DNA from 3 places in the Nocardia sp. NPDC057353 genome. Region 3 is predicted to be linked to each of the others. Evidence: riboswitches for the same ligand, from Rfam matches in the RefSeq annotation. Region 3 holds a riboswitch; each other region holds the start of a gene.
What was found. Region 3 has a riboswitch for S-adenosylmethionine ahead of ACFUUZ_RS12990 (aminotransferase class V-fold PLP-dependent enzyme). Riboswitches for the same ligand answer to the same signal wherever they lie in the genome.
Positions count from the first base shown of each region.

Region 1: linked by a shared signal. The riboswitch ahead of ACFUUZ_RS23675 (bifunctional o-acetylhomoserine/o-acetylserine sulfhydrylase) and the one ahead of ACFUUZ_RS12990 (aminotransferase class V-fold PLP-dependent enzyme) in region 3 are both predicted to bind S-adenosylmethionine.
Region 2: linked by a shared signal. The riboswitch ahead of ACFUUZ_RS16610 (rhodanese-like domain-containing protein) and the one ahead of ACFUUZ_RS12990 (aminotransferase class V-fold PLP-dependent enzyme) in region 3 are both predicted to bind S-adenosylmethionine.

Region 1 is NZ_JBHVAK010000051.1:21,869-25,605, reverse strand. It holds gene ACFUUZ_RS23685 (MFS transporter) at 1-646, opposite strand, end outside; gene ACFUUZ_RS23680 (NADP-dependent isocitrate dehydrogenase) at 782-1,999, opposite strand; SAM riboswitch class IV at 2,401-2,511, shown strand; gene ACFUUZ_RS23675 (bifunctional o-acetylhomoserine/o-acetylserine sulfhydrylase) at 2,526-3,737, shown strand, end outside.
Region 2 is NZ_JBHVAK010000028.1:19,340-23,076, forward strand. It holds gene ACFUUZ_RS16600 (DJ-1/PfpI family protein) at 1-96, opposite strand, end outside; gene ACFUUZ_RS16605 (O-succinylhomoserine sulfhydrylase) at 137-1,351, opposite strand; gene ACFUUZ_RS16610 (rhodanese-like domain-containing protein) at 1,348-1,764, opposite strand; SAM riboswitch class IV at 1,780-1,896, opposite strand; gene ACFUUZ_RS16615 (hypothetical protein) at 1,963-2,397, opposite strand; gene ACFUUZ_RS16620 (FAD-dependent oxidoreductase) at 2,635-3,737, shown strand, end outside.
Region 3 is NZ_JBHVAK010000020.1:35,493-39,229, reverse strand. It holds gene ACFUUZ_RS12995 (Pls/PosA family non-ribosomal peptide synthetase) at 1-1,491, opposite strand, end outside; SAM riboswitch class IV at 1,757-1,870, shown strand; gene ACFUUZ_RS12990 (aminotransferase class V-fold PLP-dependent enzyme) at 1,915-3,231, shown strand; gene ACFUUZ_RS12985 (flavin reductase family protein) at 3,332-3,737, opposite strand, start outside.

The sequences.
Region 1 (3,737 bases), on a different contig from region 3:
CCTGCGGCCTGCGCAGCGCGCCCAGCTCGGTGAGCGGGTTGGTGGTGACGATCCCGGTCAGCGGCGGAACGAAGCGCAGCAGCGCCGCGACGGTGGCGAGCCCGATCACCGCGACCACCACGAACGCCGAACGCCAGCCGAAGGCCTGGCCGAGCCAGGTGGCGGCGGGCACGCCGACCACATTGGCCACGCTGAGCCCCAGCATCACCGCCGCCACCGCCTTTGCCCGCTGCCCGGCGGGCGCCAGCGTCGCGGCGGCCAGCGAGGCGACGCCGAAGTAGGCGCCGTGCGGCAGCCCGGCGACGAAGCGCGCCGCGATCAGCGCGCCGTAGCTCGGCGCGAGCACCGTCGCCAGGTTGCCGACGGTGAACGCCACCATCAACCCGACCAGCAGCTTCTTCCGCGCCACCCGGGCGAAGGCGGCCGCGATCAGCGGCGCCCCGATCACGACGCCGAGCGCGTAGGCGGAGATCGCGTGCCCCGCGGTCGGCTCGGAGATCCGCAGCGCGCCCGCGATGTCGGGCAGCAGCCCCATGGCGACGAACTCGGTGGTCCCGATCCCGAACCCGCCGAGCGCCATGGCGAGCACGGCGGGCAGGTGCCAGCTGGTGCGCGGAGTCTCGACGGCGGTAGCGGTAGAAGTCACGCTTCCGTGCAACCCCGCGGTACCGCGGCGGGGTTCCCGATCCCGGGGTGAGATCGGCCACCCCCTCCGGGCCATGCGCGGATACGCGGAGACCCCCGCTCCGCAGTCGGCGGAACAGGGGTCTCGAAGCCGGGATCAGCGCAGCGCGCGCGCCAGGTTGGCGTCGAGCGCGCCGAGGAACTCCTCGGTGCTGAGGTAGCCCTGGTCGCCGCCGACCAGCGCCGCCAGGTCCTTGGTCATCTGCCCGCCCTCGACGGTCTTGATGACGACGTCCTCCAGCGTCTGCGCGAAGCCGATCACCTCGGGGGTGTTGTCCAGCTTGCCGCGGTGCTCCAGCCCACGGGTCCAGGCGAAGATCGACGCGATCGGGTTCGTCGAGGTCGGCTTGCCCTGCTGGTGCTGGCGGAAGTGCCTGGTCACGGTGCCGTGCGCGGCCTCGGCCTCACAGGTCTTGCCGTCCGGGGTGAGCAGCACCGAGGTCATCAGCCCGAGCGAGCCGAAGCCCTGCGCGACGGTGTCGGACTGCACGTCGCCGTCGTAGTTCTTGCAGGCCCAGACGTAGCCGCCCTCCCACTTCATGGAGGAGGCGACCATGTCGTCGATCAGCCGGTGCTCGTAGGTGAGCCCGGCGGCGTCGAACTGGCTCTTGAACTCGGCGTCGAACACCTCCTGGAAGGTGTCCTTGAACATGCCGTCGTAGGCCTTGAGGATGGTGTTCTTGGTCGACATGTAGACCGGGTAGTTCTGCTGCAGGCCGTAGTTGAACGAGGCCCGCGCGAAATCCTCGATGGACTTCTTGAAGTTGTACATGCCCATGACGACGCCGCCGTCCTCCGGCATCTTCACGACCTCGTGCACGATCGGCTCGCCGCCGTCCTCCGGGGTGAAGGTGAGGGTGACGGTGCCCGCCTCGAACACCTTGAAGTCGGTGGCGCGGTACTGGTCGCCGAAGGCGTGGCGGCCGATGATGATCGGCTTGGTCCAGCCCGGCACCAGCCGCGGGACGTTGGAGATGATGATCGGCGCGCGGAAGATCGTGCCGCCGAGGATGTTGCGGATGGTGCCGTTCGGCGACCGCCACATCTTCTTCAGCCCGAACTCCTCGACCCGCGCCTCGTCCGGCGTGATCGTGGCGCACTTGACACCGACGCCGTGCCGCTTGATCGCCTCGGCCGCGTCCACGGTGACCTGGTCGTCGGTCTTGTCGCGGTACTCGATGCCGAGGTCGTAGTACTCGAGGTTCACGTCGAGGTACGGGTGGATCAGCTTGTCCTTGATGAACTGCCAGATGATCCGCGTCATCTCGTCGCCGTCGAGCTCTACGACGGTGCCTTCAACCTTGATCTTGGACATGGATCTTCGTGTCCTCCTAGGGTGTGTGCCCTCATTGCACGGCCAGGCGAACACGCTTGTGAGCGGACCCCAGCTGTCCAACAGACAACGTCTATGTCCCGCTTGGTCGGCGAGACCCTGTGGTGCAAACAAGACAAGCGTACTGCTGCCCGACCTCGCATTGCACGGCGAGGGTCGCCCTTTCGGGGACCCCGGCTCGTTACCCGCGAGTAGGTCCGGCGTGACCGAGGACACGCCCCTTGCTCACGGTTCGAGCCTACGACGAGAGCCCGCCGGGGCGCAGCACCCACCCGCTCAGAGTCCACAGGAAGCAGCTGTGAGCGCATTCACAGCGGCTACCTGTGGATAACTCCGCACACGGGTTCGATCGGCAGACCTCGGTCCGGTTACGATGTCGAACAGGTCATGAGTGCCAGCGCCAAGCCCCGGCTCGCTGGCCGGCAACCCTCCAGCAGCGGCGGGGTGCTCCGGGTGACGACCCGGCTCCCGACGGCCGGGAGCAAGCGCGCTCTCCTGGAGGTAACACGTGACCGAGACGACCGACCCCACCGCGAACTGGTCCTTCGAGACCAAGCAGATCCACGCGGGTCAGGCCCCCGACGGCAGCACCAGCGCCCGCGCCCTGCCGATCTACCAGACCACCTCCTACACCTTCCGGGACACCGCGCACGCCGCGGCGCTCTTCGGCCTCGCCGAGCCGGGCAACATCTACACCCGGATCATGAACCCCACTCAGGACGTGGTGGAGCAGCGGATCGCGGCCCTCGAAGGCGGCGTCGCGGCGCTGGTCGTCGCCTCCGGGCAGGCCGCCGAGACCTTCGCCGTCCTGAACGTGGCGAACGCGGGCGACCACATCGTCTCCAGCCCGCACCTCTACGGCGGCACCTACAACCTCTTCCACTACACCCTGCCCAAGCTGGGCATCGCGGTCTCCTTCGTGGACGACCCGGACGACCTGGAGCAGTGGCGCGCCGCCGTCCGGCCGAACACCAAGGCCTGCTACGGCGAGACCATCGCCAACCCGAGCAGCGCCATCCTCGACCTGCCCGGCATCTCCGCCGTCGCGCACGCCGCGGGCGTCCCGCTGATCGTGGACAACACGGTCGCGACCCCCTACCTGCTGCGGCCGCTGGAGCACGGCGCCGACATCGTGGTGCACTCGGCCACCAAGTACCTGGGCGGCCACGGCGCCGCCATCGCGGGCGCGATCGTGGACGGCGGCACCTTCGACTGGCGCGGGAAGACCGAATCCGGCGAGGACCGCTTCCCCGGCTTCACCACTCCCGACCCCAGCTACCACGGCGCGATCTTCGCCGACCTGGGCGCGCCCGCCTTCGCGCTCAAGGCGCGGGTGCAGCTGCTGCGCGACCTCGGCTCCGCCGTCTCGCCGTTCAACGCCTTCCTGATCAGCCAGGGCATCGAGACGCTGAGCCTGCGCATGGAGCGGCACGTGCAGAACGCGCAGGCGGTCGCCGAGTTCCTCGCCACGCACCCGGCGGTCACCTCGGTCGCCTACGCCGGGCTGCCCACCTCGCCCTGGTACGAGCGCGCGCAGCAGCTCACGCCGAAGGGCGCGGGCGCGGTGATCGCCTTCGAGCTGAAGGGCGGCGTCGAGGCGGGCAAGAAGTTCGTCGACGCGCTGACGCTGCACAGCCACGTCGCCAATATCGGCGACGTGCGCTCGCTGGTGATCCACCCGGCCTCCACCACGCACTCCCAGCTCACCCCCGACGAGCAG
Region 2 (3,737 bases), on a different contig from region 3:
CTCGGGGTTGTTGAGGTACGCGATGGCGGCCCCGACCTCCCAGTCGGCCAGGGTGTCGTAGACCGCCGTGTACACGATGCGAGGTTCCGAAGTCATGACAGCATCCTGTCAAACATGACAGGATGCTGTCAATAGCTCAGCCGAGCGCGTGGTCCAGGTCCGCGATCAGGTCCTCGACATCCTCCAGGCCGACCGAGATGCGAACGACGCCGTCGGTGAGCCCGATCCCGGCCCGCCCCTCCGCGCCCATGGCCCGGTGCGTGGTGGTGGCCGGGTGCGTGATCAGCGTCTTGGCGTCGCCGAGGTTGTTCGAGATGTCGATGACGCGCAGCCGGTTCAGCACCTCGAAGGCGCGCTTCTTGCCCTCGCCGTCGGGGGCGGCCAACTCGAAGGTAACCACCGTGCCGCCGCCGCTCATCTGGGTGGTGGCCAGCTCGTGCTGCGGGTGCGACTCCAGGAAGGGGTAGCGCACCCAGCCCACCGCCGGGTGGCCCTCCAGGAAGCGGGCGACCTCGAGCGCCGCCGCGGTGGAGTGCCGAACGCGCAGCGGCATGGTCTCCAACCCCTTGAGCAGAGTCCAGGCGTTGAACGGGCTGAGCGCGGGGCCGGTGTGCCGCATGAGCGTCTTCACCGGGCCGTCGATGTACTCGCGCTCGCCCAGGATGGCGCCGCCGAGCACCCGGCCCTGGCCGTCGATGTGCTTGGTGCCGGAGTAGACCACCACGTCGGCGCCGAGCTCCAGGCTGCGCTGCAGCAGCGGGGTGGCGAAGACATTGTCCAGCACCACCTTCGCGCCCGCGGCGTGCGCGAGCTCGCTGACCCGCCGCACGTCCACCAGGTTCTGCATGGGGTTGGCCGGGGTCTCGAAGAAGACCGCCTGGGTCGGCACCGAGAGCGCCTGCTCCCACTGGTCCAGGTCCTCACCGTCGACGAAGACCGTCTGCACGCCCCAGCGCGGCAGGATCTCGTTCGCCACCACGAAGCAGGAGCCGAAGAGGCTGCGCGCGGCGACCAGCCGGTCACCGGCCTTCAGCAGCGCGCCGAGCGCGGTGAAGACCGCCGCCATGCCGCTGGCGGTGGCGAAGCACGCCTCGGCGCCGTCGATCAGCCGCATCCGCTCCTCGAAGACGGCGACCGTCGGGTTGCCGTAGCGGGAGTAGACGAAGTGCTCGACATCGCCGGTGAAGGCGGCCTCGGCCGCCTCGGCGCTCTCGTAGACGAAGCCCGAGGTGAGGTAGAGCGCCTCGGAGGTCTCCTCGAAGCCGGAGCGGCGCAGCCCGCCGCGCACGCCGAGCGTGGCCGGGCCGACGTTCTCCGGCAGCGGCCGGTCGAAGGCGCCGCCGGTGATCACGACTGCCGCCAGGGCAGGCCGTCGGCGCGCCAACCGGCGGAGCCGCGGTGGCCCGCGCCGTCGATCGGGCCCTCGAAGCCGTCGATCACGTTGTAGGAGGGGGCGATTCCGGCGCCGGTCGCCAGCCCGGCGGCGTTCGCCGAGCGCTGGCCGGAGCGACACAGGAACACCACCGGCGCCTCCGGGTCACGCCCGTCGAGCGCGCGCTGCAGCTGCTCCAGGAAGGCCGGGTTGGGCGAGCCGGTGCCGTCCACCCACTCGATCAGCGCGGTCGGGCGCTCCAGCTCGGTGGTGTCCGGCACGCCGACGAAGCGCCACTCGGCCTCGGTGCGCACGTCGACCAGCACGGCGGACGGATTGTCGCGCAACAGCTCCCACGCCTGCTTGGGGGTGATGTCACCGGCATAACTCATGTCGAACCTCCTGTGAATCCACGCTTGCCGCATGGGAACGCCGCATACGGCCAGGTCGTCACCCGGAGCACCCCGCCGCGGAGGAGGGTTGCCGACCAGCCGAGCCGGGGCTTGACGCTGGTTCTCATGACCTTGCGAACCGAGATTGCCCCGGCGCGGCGGCCGCTGTCAACACGAGTTTCCCCGCGTCCGGGCGCGTCATCCGCAGACCAGCCAGCGGTCGCCGTCCCTGGTCAGGGTCCAGGTCGCGGTGGCCTCCCTGCCGTTCACCCGGGTGGTCACCGTGATCCGGCCACGGTCGCCCTCGACCACCGGGTTCGCCAGTGCCCCGACCTCGATCTCGGTGCGCGTCTCCGGCCCGCCGAGCTGCTCGGCCAGCGGCGAGGCGGCCTCGTCGAAGCCATCGCAGGCGGTGCCGGGCGGGGGGACCGCGTCGGTGCGGCCGCGGGCATCCGCGTAGTTGCGCACCGCGGCCGACATCTTGTCCGCCTCTGTGACATTTTTCTCAACCGGCGACAGCACCCCGGCGAGCACGATCCCCACCAGGACCAGCACCGCGACCACCCCGGCCGCCACGAACGGGACGATCGAGCGGACTTCCGGCTCCGGATCGTTGGGCTGCTGCTCGCTCATCCCTCGATGATCACCGATGACCTGGGCCGTCGGCGCACCGGCCCCGGCAGGATACGCGCTGCCCACCCGGGTCGCGGCCCGCGTGGAGCAGGGCCGATAGAATGGGAGCTTGCGACTCGTGCCGGAGCCGCCTTCCGATGCTCCGGAGAGAATCGGAGCGCGGTCCCGTACCGATCTCAGGTTAGCCTGGGCTAAGTAGACGCCAGATGAACGTATCGACCGAAGGTGCGCGTGAACATGACCGAACAGAGTGAGGCGGCTCGGCCGCTCCGCATTGCGATCGTGGGTGCAGGCCCGGCCGGGATCTATGCCGCCGACGCGCTGATGAAGTCCGACGCGGACGTCTCCATCGATCTCTACGAGCGGATGCCCGCGCCGTTCGGGCTGATCCGCTACGGCGTCGCGCCCGACCACCCGCGCATCAAGGGCATCATCACCGCGCTGCACAAGGTGCTGGACAAGGAGCAGGTGCGGCTGCTCGGCAATATCGACTACGGCACCGACATCACCCTGGACGACCTGCGCCGCTTCTACGACGCCGTCATCTTCTCCACCGGCGCCAACGCCGACCGCGCGCTCACCATCCCCGGCATCGACCTGGACGGCTCCTACGGCGCCGCCGACTTCGTCTCCTGGTACGACGGCCACCCCGATGTCCCGCGCACCTGGCCGCTGGAGGCCGAGAAGGTCGCGGTGCTCGGCGTCGGCAACGTCGCGCTGGACATCGCCCGCGTGCTCGCCAAGACCGGCGACGAGCTGCTGCCGACCGAGATCCCGCCGAACGTCTACGAGGGGCTCAAGCAGAACAAGGCCGTCGAGGTGCACGTCTTCGGCCGCCGCGGCCCCGCGCAGGCCAAGTTCACCCCGCTGGAGCTGCGCGAGCTTGACCACTCGCCGACCATCGAGGTCATCGTCGACCCCGAGGACATCGACTACGACGAGGGCTCCGAGGCCGCGCGCCGCCACTCCAAGCAGGTCGACATGGTCGCCAACACGCTCGAGCAGTGGGCCATCCGCGACCAGGGCAACCGGCCGCACAAGCTCTTCCTGCACTTCTTCGAGGCGCCGACCGAGGTGGTCGGCGACGCCGACGGCAAGGTCGTCGGGCTGCGCACCGAGCGCACCCAGCTGGACGGCACCGGCAACGTCAAGGGCACCGGCGAGTACCGCGACTGGGAGGTGCAGGCCGTGTACCGCGCGGTGGGGTACCTGTCGCAGAACATCACCCAGCTGCCCTTCGACGACCAGGCGGGCACCGTGCCGAACGAGGCGGGCCGCGTCCTGATCGACGAGAACGCCGACGGCAAGGCCCGCTACCTGCCCGGCACCTACGTGACCGG
Region 3 (3,737 bases):
GTCCTCGACGATCGCGAGCCGCGGCACCAGCGGCGCGGGCAGCTGCTCGGCCAGCGTGGCGCGGGCGGCGCGCAGGTCGTAGTCGGTGTCCGGGCCGGTCAGGTAGCCGATCAGGATCTTGTTGCCCGCCTTGGTGGTGCGGATCGCCGCCGCGGCGCCGGTGACGCCGGGCAGGTGCTGCAGGGCATTGTCGATCTCGCCGAGCTCGATGCGCCTGCCGCCGAGCTTGATCTGGTCGTCGGCGCGGCCGAGGAAGACCAGCCCTTCGCGCTCGTTGCGCACCAGGTCGCCGCTGCGGTAGGCGCGGTCCCAGCCGAGCGTTGGCAGCGGGGCGTACTTCTCCGCGTCCTTGGCGGGGTCCAGGTAGCGGGCCAGGCCGACGCCGCCGATCACCAGCTCGCCGGTCTCGCCCTCGGGCACCGGGTTGCCGTCGGCGTTCACCACCACCAGGTCCCAGCCGTTCAGCGGCAGCCCGATGCGGACCGGCGGCTCGCCGGTCAGCCGGGCGGCGCAGGCGACGACGGTGGCCTCGGTGGGGCCGTAGGTGTTCCAGACCTCGCGGTCGCTGTCGCGGGCCAGCCGCTCGGCCAGCTCCGGCGGCACCGCCTCGCCGCCGAAGATGAGCAGCCGGACGCCGTCCAGCGCCTCCGCGGGCCAGGTGGCGGCGAGCGTCGGCACGGTGGAGACAACGGTGATGCCGCGCCGCATGAGCCACGGCCCCAGGTCGGCGCCGGTGCGCACCAGGTCGCGCGGGGCCGGGACCAGGCAGGCGCCGTTGCGCCAGGCCAGCCACATCTCCTCGCAGGAGGCGTCGAAGGCGACCGAGAGGCCGGCGAGCACCCGGTCGCCGGGGGCGATGGGCTCGTCCGGCAGGAAGAGCTCGGCCTCGGCGTCGACGAAGGCGGCGGCATTGCGGTGCGTCACCGCGACGCCCTTGGGGGTGCCGGTCGAACCGGAGGTGAAGATGATCCAGGCGTCGTCGTCCGGGGTGGGCAGCGATGCCCAGTCGGCGTCGTCGGCGGGCGCGGCATCCCGGGTGCCGGGTCGGATGCCGTCGGCGGTGACGATGGCGGCCACCTTCGCCTCGCCGAAGACCAGCTGGGCGCGCTCCTCGGGGTCGTCGGCGTCCACCGGGACGTAGGCCGCGCCGCAGTAGAGCACCGCCAGGATGGTGACGTACAGCTCGCGATTGCCGGACGGTAGCCGAATGCCGACGCGGTCGCCGCGGCGCACCCCGGCCTCGGCGAGCCGGTTCATCGCCGCTTCGATCTCGACCACCAGTTCCAGGTAGCTGAGGACCGTGTCGCCGTCATCGATGGCGGCGGCGTCCGGGAATTCCTGGGCGGTAGCGGTGACGATGTCGACGAGTGTGCGCTGCGGTGCGGCGAGCGCGCCGCGGCGCAGCGGGTCGGGGAGCGTGGCCGTTCCGGGTGGCGCCGAGCCGGGGGCAGTGGGGTCGAGATCCGCCGGATGGAGCTGTGGTCGGACCATGACGTCCCCACCACCTTTCATCGAGTGCCCACACTTCCCGCTCGTTCTGCCATGTCCGGGTTACCAGCGGGCGAACCCGGTGGCGACCGGTTGTCCACGCTACTCGGCCGGACGCGTATTTGCGCAGGTCGAGCGGGTGCGTCGCTGTTCACCCCGCGTTCACCCCGCGCCTTCCGGCTGGTGGGGACCGCGCCACGGCGGGGGAGTGATCTTCGCCGGAGCGGTGCTTGACAACCGCGGTCCGGCTTTGTCACGCTCTTCGGCAGGTCATGAGTGCCAGCGTTCAGCCCCGGCTTGCTGGTCGGCAACCCTCCTCCGCGGTGGGGTGCTCCGGGTGACGACCGGGCCGCCGTCCGACCGGACGCGGCAAGCGCGGACTCGACACCTCTCTCGTTGCGGGTCCCCGACCGTTGGGATGACGTGATGACCGCTGTTCTCGAACCGACCTGTGCCCCGCTCGCGGCGACCTCGGGCGACGACCTCGTGGTCCCGCTGGTGCAGGGCGGCGCCGTCGGCTACGCGAACTTCGACTACGCCGCGAGCGCTCCGGCGCTCGCCGCGGTGACCGAGCGGGTCTCGGCGCTGCTGCCGTACTACGCCAGCGTGCACCGCGGGGCGGGGTACGCCTCGCGGGTCTCCACCGAGTGCTACGAGAGCGCGCGCGGCACCGTCGGCGCGTTCTTCGACGCCGAGGACGACCAGGTGGTCGTCTTCACCCGCGGCACCACCGACTCGCTGAACCTGCTGGCGGGCTGCGTGCCCGGCGACACCGTGGTGCTCGACATCGAGCACCACGCCAACTTCCTGCCCTGGCTCGCGGGCGGGCGCCGGGTGGTGACCGCGGCCGACACCGTCGCCGAGACGCTGCGCAGGCTGGTCGCCGAGCTCTGCTGCAAGCCCGCGGCGCTGCTCGCCGTGACCGGCGCCTCCAATGTCACCGGGGAGCTGCTTCCGCTGCGCGAGCTGGCCGAGATCGCGCACCGGTGCGGGGCGCGGCTGCTGGTCGATGCCGCGCAGCTCGCGCCGCACCGCCGGATCTCGCTGCGCGAGACCGGGATCGACTACCTGGTGTGCTCCGGGCACAAGCTGTACGCGCCGTTCGGGGCCGGGGTGCTGGTCGGGCGGCGGGACTGGTTGGACGCGGCGCCGCCGTACCTGGCCGGGGGTGGTGCCGTTCGCGCCGTCTCGGTGACGGAGACCGAGTGGGCTCCCGCGCCGCAGCGGCACGAGGGCGGGTCGCCGAATGTGCTCGGGGCGGCGGCGGTGGCCGCGGCCTGCGACGCGCTGGCCGGGATTCCGGAGGAGCGGTTCGTGGCGCACGAGCGGGCGCTGACCGAGCGGTTGCGGGACGGGCTTGCCGGGGTGCCCGGGGTTTCCCAGCCGCGGATCTTCAGTGACAGCGGGGAGGGGGTGGGGATCGTGGCGTTCACGGTGGACGGGTTCGCGCCGGGGCACGTGGCCGCGTACCTCTCCGCGGAGCACGGGATCGGGGTGCGGGACGGGCGGTTCTGCGCGCACCCGCTGCTCGAGCGGCTCGGTCTGCCCGCCGCGCTGCGGGCCAGCGTCGGGGTGGGGACGACTGTGGAGCATGTGGACCGGTTGATCTCCGCGCTGCACACGCTGGTGCGCGGGGAGTCGGCGTGGTCCTACGCCGCCGAGGGCGGGGCCTGGAGCCCGGTCCCCGAGACCCGCCCCCTCGGCGCCGATGCCTTCGGCGCCGCGCCCTGCGCCGGGTTCTGACCCCGGCATCGGGGCCGTAAGCGGCCGCCTCGACTCGGTTGCGCCCGAGTCGGAGGAGGGCCGGGCCGGCCGGACCATCGCCGTGGTCCGGCCTGCCATCTCAGCCGAGTTCGGTGGGCTGGTGGTAGCGGCCGTCGTAGTAGAGGAGCGGCGCCGCGGGCGCGGATTCCTGCGTTTCGTCGTGCACCCGGGTGACGAGCCCGGCGACGAAGGTGTGGTCCCCGATGTCGAACCGCTGGTGCACCTCGGCCCGCAACCAGAGCGGGGTCCCGTGCAGCACCGGCTCCCCGGACTCCAACTCGGCCCAGAGCGCCGGATCGGCGAACCGCTCCGCCGCGCTGCGCGAGAACCGCTGCGCCAACTCCCGCTGGTGCGCCCCGAGGAAGTGGATCACCACCGACTCGGCGGCGAGCAGCGCCGCCAGGCTGGACGAGGTGTGCGCGATGTTGAACGACACCAGCGGCGGGTCGAGGGAGAGCGAGGCGAACGAGGTGGCGGTGAAGCCG